3 regions of the Solicola agrisoli genome follow, and region 3 is predicted to be linked to each of the others. Evidence: riboswitches for the same ligand, from Rfam matches in the RefSeq annotation. Region 3 holds a riboswitch; each other region holds the start of a gene.
The links. A riboswitch is a leader RNA that binds a small molecule or an ion and turns the genes downstream of it on or off. The one in region 3 is predicted to bind cobalamin.
Positions count from the first base shown of each region.

Region 1: linked by a shared signal. The riboswitch ahead of bluB (5,6-dimethylbenzimidazole synthase) and the one ahead of ACI6PP_RS00670 (FecCD family ABC transporter permease) in region 3 are both predicted to bind cobalamin.
Region 2: linked by a shared signal. The riboswitch ahead of ACI6PP_RS22745 (ABC transporter substrate-binding protein) and the one ahead of ACI6PP_RS00670 (FecCD family ABC transporter permease) in region 3 are both predicted to bind cobalamin.

Region 1 covers NZ_JBMGQR010000017.1:38,232-41,838, forward strand. Annotated here, with positions in the region: gene ACI6PP_RS08690 (VWA domain-containing protein) at 1-1,516, opposite strand, end outside; gene bluB (5,6-dimethylbenzimidazole synthase) at 1,513-2,175, opposite strand; cobalamin riboswitch at 2,222-2,380, opposite strand; gene cbiE (precorrin-6y C5,15-methyltransferase (decarboxylating) subunit CbiE) at 2,460-3,607, shown strand, end outside.
Region 2 covers NZ_JBMGQR010000128.1:1,569-5,175, reverse strand. Annotated here, with positions in the region: gene ACI6PP_RS22750 (helix-turn-helix domain-containing protein) at 843-1,550, opposite strand; cobalamin riboswitch at 1,941-2,134, shown strand; gene ACI6PP_RS22745 (ABC transporter substrate-binding protein) at 2,191-3,102, shown strand; gene ACI6PP_RS22740 (hypothetical protein) at 3,099-3,224, shown strand; gene ACI6PP_RS22735 (FecCD family ABC transporter permease) at 3,227-3,607, shown strand, end outside.
Region 3 covers NZ_JBMGQR010000001.1:129,394-133,000, reverse strand. Annotated here, with positions in the region: gene ACI6PP_RS00680 (PepSY-associated TM helix domain-containing protein) at 1-167, opposite strand, end outside; gene ACI6PP_RS00675 (hypothetical protein) at 229-762, opposite strand; cobalamin riboswitch at 793-972, shown strand; gene ACI6PP_RS00670 (FecCD family ABC transporter permease) at 1,016-2,089, shown strand; gene ACI6PP_RS00665 (ABC transporter ATP-binding protein) at 2,086-2,904, shown strand; gene ACI6PP_RS00660 (ABC transporter substrate-binding protein) at 2,901-3,607, shown strand, end outside.

The DNA.
Region 1 (3,607 bases), on a different contig from region 3:
CGAGGTTGGACTCGCGTCCCTCCTTGACCGCCAGGCGCAGGTCACCGCCCCGCAGGGACAGGCCCGGGCCGGAGGCGCCCCGCGAGCGCTGGTGCGGCGCGGCCGCGCGGATCGTCTCGAGCAGGTGGATCGCGCCGGGCTCGCCGTCGGGGCGGCGCGCGCCGACGGTGCGTCCGCTGGTGGTGAGGGCGCGCGAGCGTCGTCCGGCCTCGCCGGCGCCTGCGCCGGGCACCTGGAACAGGCGGGTGCGGTACGCCTCCTGGGGTGCGACGACGCTCGTCGGCGACTGCCCGCCCTGCTGGTCGCCCTGCGGCTCCGGCTCGGGCTCGGGGGCGGGCTCCTGCTCGGCCTCGGCGGTCTGGTTCGGCGGCTGGTCGGTGGGCTCGGTGGTCTCCGGCGGTGCCTCGCCCGGCTGATGCGGGGGAGCGTCGGCCTGCTCGGGCTGGTCGTCGTCGGCGTCGCCGCCGGGCTCGTCGTCCGGCGCGGGCGACGGCGGGTCGGGCTCGGGCTCGTCGTCGCCGAGGATCGCGTCGAGGAGGTCCTCGTCGATGCCCGGGGCGTCGAACGGGTTGCGGCGGCGGCGGTGCGGGATCGCCAGTCGTGCGGCGGCGCGGACGTCGGCGCGGGTGACGGCGAGGCGTCCCTGCCAGGCGGCGTGGGCGACGGCGGTGCGCGCGGTGACGATGTCGGCGCGCATGCCGTCGACCTCGAACGCCGCGCAGACCTCGGCGATCTTGGTGAGCACGTCGAGGCCGAGCTCGACGTCGTCGAGGACCGCCTGCGCCGTGGCGATCCGCTCACCGAGCTCGCGCTCGGCGCCGGCGTAGCGGGCGGTGAAGGCGGTGGGGTCCTGCTCGTAGGCCAGGCGGCGGCGGACGACCTCGACGCGGACCGACGGGTCGCGCGGCGCGGCCACCTCGACGGTGAGGCCGAAGCGGTCGAGCAGCTGCGGGCGCAGCTCGCCCTCCTCGGGGTTCATCGTCCCGACGAGCACGAACTGGGCGGCGTGGCTCACCGAGACGCCGTCGCGCTCGACCGTCGAGCGGCCCATCGCGGCGGCGTCGAGCAGGAGGTCGACGAGGTGGTCGTGCAGCAGGTTGACCTCGTCGACGTAGAGGATCCCGCGGTGCGCGGCGGCGAGCAGGCCGGGCTCGTACTCGCTGACGCCGCTCGTCAGGGCCTTCTCCAGGTGGATCGAGCCGAGCACGCGGTCCTCGGTGGCGCCGACGGGCAGCTCGACGAGGCGCACGGCGCGCGTCGACGTCGGGGCGTCGGCGGCGAACGGGCCGTCGGGGCTGAGGGGCGACGGGTCGGCCGGGTCGCTGGAGAACCGGTCGGCGGTGATCACGTCGATGGGCGGCAGCAGGTCGGGCAGCGCGCGGACCATCGTCGACTTGGCGGTGCCCTTCTCGCCGCGCACGAGCACGCCGCCGATGGCCGGAGAGACGGCCGACAGCGTCAGGGCGAGGGCCATGTCGTCGGCGCCGACGACGGCGGTGAACGGGAAGCGGTTCATCGGGTCGCCTCCGGGCGTCGGGTCCAGCGCTCGGCGTGGACGGCGTGACCCAGCGGACGGCGCTCGCGCCAGCCGTGCCGGAGCAGGTCGGGGGTCTCCTGCAGCTGCTCGACCGGGCCGATGCACAGCCACGCGACGGGGCGGACGTGCGTGGGCAGCCCGACGAGGGAGGACAGGAACGGCTCGCGGTAGAACGACACCCACCCGACGCCGAGGCCCTCGGCGGTGGCGGCGAGCCAGAGGTTCTGGATGGCCAGGCACGTCGAGTACAGGCCGGTGTCGGCGATGGTGTGGCGCCCGAGCGGCGACGGACCGCCGCGCGTGGGGTCGTACGTCACGACGACGCCGGCGCTCGACTCGCGGACGCCCTCGACCTTGATCGGCGCGAACGTGGTGGCGCGGTCGTCGTCGAGCGAGTCGGCGTACGCGGTGCGCTGCTGGACGACGTGGTCGGCGAACGTCCCGCGGGTGGCGGGGTCGCGGACGACGACGAAGTCCCACGGCTGGGTGAGCCCGACGCTCGGCGCCTGGTGGGCAGCGCCGAGGACGCGCATCAGCACGTCGTCGTCGAGCGGCTCGCCGGAGAACTCCGCGCGGACGTCGCGGCGCCTGCCGATGACGTCGTAGAGGTCCGTGGAGAGGTGGGTGGTGCCGATCACTGAACAGGCTCCCGCTGTCGTGGACGGTTCGGTGGCAGCGTCCCGGGGCCGGTCTTCGGACTTCCTGATCGTCACCCACCGACCGCCTTCCCGGGGCTCTCGTCCCAGTGGCTGCGCTCTCGCGCCGGTCGGCGGCTCCCAGGTCACCGCAGCGGGCCTGTGCCGGACTCCCACCGGCTTCCCGATTATCCCCTGACGGGGCACCTCGGTCGTGCTGCCGCCCTCATCGTAGACCCGGGACCGGGGCTGCTCGCGAGCCCGTCCACGGCCTAGGGTTGCGGGCCATGGCCCCGCTCGTGCACGTCGTCGGGATCGGTGCGGACGGCTGGGAGGGCCTGGCGCCGGGTCCGCAGGCACTCGTCCTCCACGCCGACGTGCTGCTCGGCGGCGCCCGGCACCTGGCGCTCGTCCCCGACGTCGCCGGTCAGCGGCGCGAGGCGTGGCCGTCGCCGCTGCGCGAGGGACTCCCCGCGCTGCTCGCCTCGACCGAGGGCAGGGCCGTCGTCGCGCTCGCGTCCGGCGACCCGTTCGTCTCGGGCATCGGCGCGACGCTCGTCGACCTGCTGGGCACCGCCGGCGTCGTCGTGCACCCGCACGTGTCGTCCGCCGCCCTCGCCGGCGCGCGGATGGGCTGGCCGTCAGAGACGTACGACGTGGTGACGCTCGTGGGCCGCGACCCGTCCGTGCTGTCCCGCTGGGTGGCGCCCGGACGCCGGTTGCTGCTGCTGTCGTCCGACGGGTCGACGCCCGCCGTCGTCGCCGACCTGCTGACACGCCTCGGGTACGGCGCCAGCGCGATGACGGTGCTGGGCGACCTCGCCGGGCCCGCGGAGTCGCGCACCGACCACGCCCGCGCCGACGCCCTCGACGGCGACTCACCGCCGCTGAACGTCGTGGCGCTGACGTGCGCGGTGGACGACCCGGCCGTCGTCCACGCGTCCCTGCCCGGCCTGCCCGACGACGCGTTCGAGCACGACGGCCAGCTGACCAAGCGCGACGTCCGCGCGTCCGCCCTGGCCCGGCTCGCCCCGACGCCGGGCGAGCTGCTGTGGGACGTCGGCGCGGGCGCCGGGTCGCTCGGCATCGAGTGGATGCGGGCGCACCCCCGCAACCGGGCCGTCGCCGTCGAGGGCGACCCCGTCCGCGCCGAGCGGATCGCCCGCAACGCGTCGGCGCTCGGCGTCCCCGCGCTGCAGGTGGTGACCGGTCGCGCGCCCGACGCCCTGGCCGGGCTGCCCGCACCCGACGCCGTCTTCGTCGGCGGCGGCGCGACCGTCGACGGGCTGCTCGAGGCGTGCGTCGCGGCGCTGCGTCCGGGCGGTCGGCTGGTGGCGCACGGCGTCACGCTGGAGACCGAGGCGCGGCTGCACCGGGCGTACGTCGAGCACGGCGGGGAGCTGACCCGGCTGTCGGTGGAGCACGCCGACGCGAT
Region 2 (3,607 bases), on a different contig from region 3:
GGCCGCGGGCGCAGGCCGCGCTCGGCCGGGCGACGAAAGTTCGACCGGACGTTCGACCGGTTCGGCGTGCCCGACGTCAACCTCCTGGGCCCCGCCCCGCTGCCCACGCGTTCACCGCCACCGCGCTCGTCGCCTCAGGCGTCCCCAAAGCCCGCGTGCTCGGCTGGCAGACCGTGACGATCGTGCTGTGGACGGGCGCCTTCACGGCCATCGCCAGCGGCGTCGTCAACGCGCTCTGACCTTGAGGTCTACAAGCACTGCCGGACCGACAGCGAAGGAGCCGACTTCACACCCCGTTCTTCGTCGTCTGTCCGTTGGAACCAGCCTTCGCCCACGGATGAGGATCTCCTGGCGGATGCGACGTGACCGGTGGCAATTGACCCGCTGGATCCGACTGACGATCACCGCGGCCAGGCCGAGGATGATGAGAGCGACCCAGGCGTACGTCCGCCACCGGTCAGGAATCTGCCGTCGTTGGCCGACCCCACCGTTGTCTCTTGCGCGTGACATGCGCCGACGCTGCGGGTCCGATCCTGCGGCGGGCGTTTGGCACCCCCGAATTCCGATCGCGCAACCGCACGCTGTCAGTGGCGCCCGCACCTCTCAGGTAGGCACACTGAGGCTAAGTCGGGGCTATGGCCCGTGCGGCCGCGCTGAAGCGATAGCCCCGCACCATGAACAGAACGCGTCCCGCTGCAGGCCTCGGAGAAGTTACCGCAGTGGGCGCGCCGGTCCAGTATCGTCCAGCATTCTTTGGCGCAGGCCTAGACCGCCGAACATGCCGAATATCGAATAGGCGGCACCCTTTGTCACAGCGGGAGCCGCCTGCGGTCGGTATGGAGTCACAGGGCCCGAAGCACGAACCGTCGTGCGGCACGACGAGAATTCACCTCGGGTCCGAGGCGGGCGTAGACATTGCGAATGTGTGTGCGAAGGGTGTTTCGGGTGACGCCGAGCTCGGCTGCCATCTTGATGGTAGACAGGTCGCTGCACAGCATCTGCAGGACGTTGAGTTGCGTCGGAGTCAGGGGCTTTGTCAGAGTGCTGGACGCGACTCGCACACTCAAGGCCCAAGCGTCTGGGGGCCCAGACACTGAGTCAGCCACCGTGCGTGGCCCAACCTCGGAGCGATGGGGGACTTTGCGGGTTGCGGCTTCGACAGCCATCTCGCTGACCCCGAGTGCACGTGCCCACTTATCGGTTTGCTTCAGTGGCGCCCGTCCGCCGAGGATGGCGCTTGCTTGACCTCGGGTGACTTCGACCTTCGCGGCGATCGAGGCAACGGTGTGGCCAGCAAGCCAGCGCAACTCATGCAGCGACGGGTGCGGGCTTGCTGGGGCGAGGTCGGCGATCGGCAGCTCAAGTGCTGCTGCAATCCGCACCAGGACCGGAGGGCTGGGAGCGGTCGCGCCGCGCCGATACGAGCGGATCGTTGATGAGTTAACCCCTACCATCGTGGCCAATTCATTGGCCGACAGCCCGCGCGCGTCTAGGGCGTCGTGAAACCGCGTCGGGCTCCATGACACGACCGACACCAACGGCACGCGCATCTCCAATCTGTGTCCGCAGCACGCGATTGGCGCAGGACTCGCCACACGTCGTTCTTGAACCGTCGCAGAGATAGACCGAGCCAATCGTTTGAACCTTACTGGGTCAAACGATCGGGGCCTCGCGCCGTGTACCGCGTTCGGAACGCCCAAGCCAACTCGTCAATAGGACCTCAGAGCCCAACCCTGACCGGTGCCACTTCCCTTCTGGTCGTGGACGGCGGCCAGCGTCCCGAAGGGGATCGATTCTGAAACGCCGGCGGCCGTGGGAGGTTAGGGCAAGCGGCACCGGTGACGATCGCGGGTAGGGCTGATCCGCGTCGAACTAGTGTGACCGGGCGTCAGTTCGAGACCGTCCGGTTGCGGGAGTCATGCCGGTGGGCATTGTGCGTTTGCTAGGTTCGGCGTGCCAGTCAACCCATTGAGATGGGCAGGGAACCCGGTGAGAGTCCGGGACTGACGCGCAGCGGTGTGGGCGACGGGCGAGGCACGCGGACACGTCCGCAGCCACTGGGCCACCGGCCCGGGAAGGCGTCTCGACCCGGACGACCCCGAGTCCGAAGACCTGCTGGCCCTTGCGGCACACCGTCGCGAGGTCACCGCAGGACCACGCGACCGGGTCCTCGACCTCGAAGGACCCTCCGTGCGCCTCCCCACCCCCGCCCTGCTGTCCCTCGCTCTCGCCGGCGTCCTCGTGACGGGCTGCGGCTCGTCCTCGGACGACGCCGGGCAGCCCGCCGCGTCGGGCGGTGCCGCCGGCTTCCCGGTCACCGTGGACGACTGCGGCCGCGACGTCGTCGTCGAGGCCCCTCCGCAGCGGGCCGTCTCGCTGAACCAGGGCTCGACCGAGATCCTGCTGTCGCTCGGTCTGGGCGACCGGATGGTCGGTACCGCCACCTGGACCGACCCCGTCCTGCCCGACCTCGCCGCGGCCAACGATGGCATCCCCCGCCTGGCCGACAACGCGCCGTCGTACGAGCGGGTGCTCGAGACCGAGCCCGACCTCGTCACCGCCTCCTTCGCGGGGACGCTCGGCGAGGGCGGCGTCACGACGCCCGCCGACCTGGAGAAGCTGGGCGTCCCGTCGTACCTGTCGCCCGCCGAGTGCGGCAAGACCGACGACGGCGAGGACGACGGCGCACGCTCGTCCCGGCTCGAGATGGACGTCGTCTACGAGGAGATCACCGAGCTGGCGACGATCTTCGGCGTCCCCGAGCGCGGCGAGGAGCTCGTCGCGTCCCTCGAGGCCCGGATGACCGCCGCCAGCGAGTCCATCGACGCGAGCGGAGTCGACGTCGCCTACTGGTTCGCCAACGCCGAGTCGCCGTACCTGGCCGGGTGCTGCGGTGCGCCCGGTGTCATGACCCGTGCGCTCGGTGCCACGAACGTCTTCGACGAGACCACCTCGGAGTGGCCGCAGGTGAACTGGGAGACCGTCGCCGACCGCGACCCCGACGTCCTGGTGCTCGGCGACCTCACCCGCAAGAGCCGACCGCGGAGTCCGCGGCCGCCAAGATCAAGTTCCTGGAGACCAACCCCGTCACGCGCGAGATGACCGCGGTGAAGGAGAAGCGCTACGTCCAGGTGGCCGGCGGCGACCTCAACCCCTCGATCCGCACCGTCGACGGCACCGAGAAGCTCGCCGCAGGCATCCGCGAGCTCGGTCTCGGCAGCTGACGGTGGCCGGCGCGGCGGTCCGGGGCACCGGCACCACGGCCGCGGTCTGGGCCGCGGGCGTCGTCGTACTCGTGCTCTCGGCCGCCACGGCGATCACCATCGGGCCATCCGACATGTCCGTGCGCGACGTGCTCGGCGTCGTCGGCGACCGGGCCGGGCTCGGCTCGACCGACCTGAGCCGCATCCAGCAGGGCATCGTGTGGGACCTGCGCCTGCCCCGGACGCTGCTCGCCGCGGTCTGCGGCGCGGGCCTCGCGGTGTGCGGGGCGATCCTGCAATCGCTGCTGCGCAACCCGCTCGCCGACCCGTTCGTGCTCGGCATCTCCTCTGGCGCGTCGACCGGGGCCGTCACGGTCGTCGTCCTCGGAGTGGGCGCCGGTGCC
Region 3 (3,607 bases):
ACGGCGTAGAGCAGGCCAGAGAGCGCCGCGACCACGATGAACGGGCCGACGAAGATCCCGGCGTAGAAGTGCAGGCGGGTGAGCAGGGGGCGCAGCGAGGCGCGCCGGGTCGGTGGGCGGTCGAGGTCGTCGGTCTCGAGGGTGGTCGCGGGGTCGGTCGTGGTCATCGTCGTCCTGGGTGGTGGCGGCCGTGAGGGCGTGCGGGCACCACGCGACGCGCGGTGCCGGTCAGGCCGGCGGGCCCCGGACCGGTGCGACGTGCGGCAGGACCTGCGACACCAGGCGACGGTCGCGCGTGGTGGCCGCGGCGGTGCGCGGGCCGACGACGGGCACGCCGGCCGGCGACGACAGCGCGAGCACCGGCCGCATGGCGAGCACCTCGACGAGCGACCACAGCACCGCCTCGCCGTGACGGACCGCGGCGACCGACAGCGCCGTCGCGCAGGCGTGCGTGGCGAGCATCAGCGGCGCGGACGGCGCGCCGTCCATCGGCATCGGTCCGCCGAGGGTGCACGCGAGGTGCAGCGCCCCCTGGGCGGCGACGAACACCGCGACCAGCTCGCGGGTGCTCCACCGGTGCGCACTCAGCCGGTGCGCGAGCACGGCCGCACCGACGACCACGCCGGCGAGCACCCACGTCGGGGCCGCCATGCCGCCCGCGAGGTGGTGCGCGAGCACCGCGACGACCACCGTCGCCGCGGCCACGAACGACGCGCGCGCCCAGCGCAGGGCGCCGGACGTCGGGTTCGCAGGCGTGGGCACGACGACAGGGTAGGCCCTGCGACGGTGTGCTAGCGTCCGGGCCGAGCCAGAACACGCCTGTGGGTGTGCGGGAATCCGGTGGGAATCCGGAGCTGACGCGCAGCGGTGAGGGTGACTGGCGGGACGACGTGCCACTGGGCGACAAGCCCGGGAAGGTGTCCCGCCGGGTCGATCCCGAGTCCGAAGACCGGCTGGCTCGACGTGACCGTCGGGCCCCGCGAACCGGGCCCCAGATCCGATTCGAGACCCCGTCATGGCCACTGTGGCCCCGTTCCGCCCACCGACCGCCGCGCGGCGCGCCGGCGTCGTGCTGCTGTACGCCGCGATGGTGGCGCTGACGGCGTTCTCCGCGGTGGTCTCGCTCGGGCTCGGCTCGGAGCCGCTGCGCCCGTCCGGGGTGGTCGACGTCCTGCAGTCGCGGCTGCTCCAGGGCCGGCCGGGCGACGACCCCGTGTACGACGCCATCGTGTGGGAGCTGCGCGCGCCGCGGGTGCTGATGTCGATGGTGGTGGGGGCGGGCCTGGCGATCGCCGGAGCGACGATGCAGACGCTGGTGCGCAACCCCCTGGCCGACCCGTACCTCCTCGGGGTCTCGGCCGGCGCGGGCGTCGGCGCCACCCTCGTGATCGCGCTCGGCGTGCTCGGCGGCCTCGGCGTCTGGGCGCTGTCGGTGGGTGCGCTGCTCGGCGCGCTGGCCGCGTCCGTCCTGGTGTTCGGCATCTCGATCGCGCAGGGCGGGCTGACGCCGCTGCGGCTCGTGCTGACCGGCGTGGTCATGTCGTCGGCGTTCTCGTCGGTCTCGAGCTTCCTGGTGTTCCTCAGCGACGAGCCGCGGGCCACCCAGTCGGTGCTGTTCTGGCTGCTCGGCTCACTGGCCGGGTCGACCTGGGCGCAGCTGGTGCCGCCCGTCGTCGCGGTGCTCGTCGCGACCGTCGTGGTGCTGGGGCTGCACGGCTGGCTGGACGCGCTCGCGACCGGCGACGACACCGCGAGCGCCGTGGGGGTCCCCGTGCGTGCGCTGCGGGTGACGTTGTTCGTGCTCAGCGCGGTGCTGGTCGGGGTGCTCGTCGCGGTCTCGGGCGGCATCGGGTTCGTGGGTCTGGTGGTGCCGCACCTGGCGCGCCTGGTCGTCGGCACCGGTCACCGTGCGGTGCTGCCGCTCGCCGCCCTCGCCGGCGCGCTGTTCCTGCTGTGGGTGGACGTCGTCGCGCGCACCGCCGTCAGCCCGCAGGAGGTGCCGCTGAGCGTCGTCACCGGCATCGTCGGCGCGCCGATCTTCCTGGTGCTCCTGGGCCGTCGTCAGTACCGGTTCGGCGGCGAGTCGTGAGCGCCCACGCCGTCGCGATGCGGGCACGGTCCCTCGCCTGCGCGGTGGGTGGACGCACCGTGCTGCACGACGTCGACCTCGACGTCGGCACCGGGCAGATGGTCGCGGTCGTGGGCGTCAACGGGTCGGGCAAGTCGACGCTGCTGCGCACGCTCTCGGGCCTGCTCGCCCCGGTGTCCGGCAGGGCCGAGATCGACGGACGCGACGTCCATGGCATGTCGGCGCGGGAGCGCGCCCGCGAGATCGCCTACGTCGCCCAGGAGGAGCAGCCGCCGGCCGACATGCGCGTGGGCGAGCTCGTCGCTCTGGGACGGCTGCCCTACCGGCCGCCGTGGTCCCGCGGCGCGGACGACCGACGCCTCGCGCTCGAGGCGCTGGACCGGGTGGGCATGGCCGACGCGGTCGACCGGGCGTGCGCCGACCTGTCCGGCGGCGAGCGACGCCGCGTGAGCCTGGCGCGCGGGCTCGTGCAGGACTGCGACCTGATCGTCCTCGACGAGCCCACCAACCACCTCGACGTCCGGCACCAGGTCGAGCTGCTGCACCAGCTGCGGGCCACCGGACGCACCGTGCTCACCGCGATCCACGACCTCGGCCTGGCCGCCTCCCACTTCGACCACGTCGTGGTGCTGCACGACGGCGGCGTCCTGACCGCCGGACCGCCCGAGGTCGCGCTCACGGCGCGGACCGTCCAGGACGTCTTCGGCGTGCGCGCCACCCACCTGCTCGACGAGCAGGGCCACCAGCACCTCGTGGTCGGCCCCGGCCGACCCGTCACGTCACCCGCCCGACCGACCCAGGAGACCCACCGATGACGACGACGTCCCGCCGCACCCTGGCCGCTGCCGCCCTGATCGGGCTGCTCGCCACCACCGCCGCCTGCGGGGGAGGCGGGCGGAGCGACGACGACGTCGCCGGGTCGGCGACCGTCACGCTCGACAACTGCGGCCGGCAGGCCGCGTTCCCTGAGCCGGCCGAGCGGCTCTACGTCTACGACGGCGGCATGATCTCGATGGTGCTGTCCATCGGCGCGGCGGCCAACGTCGCCGGCATCGCGGGCCTGAACGACGACGAGCAGGTGCTGAAGCGCGCCTACGGGGCCGACGTCGTCGACGCGCTGCCCGTGGCCACCGAGAAGAGCCCCACCCTGGAGAACGTGATCGCCACGCGTCCCGACGTGGTGTTCGCGGGCTGGAACTACGGCTGGAACGAGGACGACAACCTCACGCCCGACGCGCTCGCCGACCGCGACATCGCCGCCTACACGCTCACCGAGTCCTGCCGCCAGGGCGACGGCGAGGCGCGCGGCACGGTGCCGCCGTGGGACGCGCTGCGCACCGACCTCACCAACCTCGGCCGGATCACCGGGCACGAGGACGGCGCGGCGGCGCGCGTCGCCGACATCGACGAGCGGCTCGAGAAGCTGGAGTCGGCACCCCAGGCGACCGAGCGACCCACGGTGTTCCTGTTCGACTCGGGCACCACCGCACCGTTCACCAGCGGGTCGTTCGGCGGTCC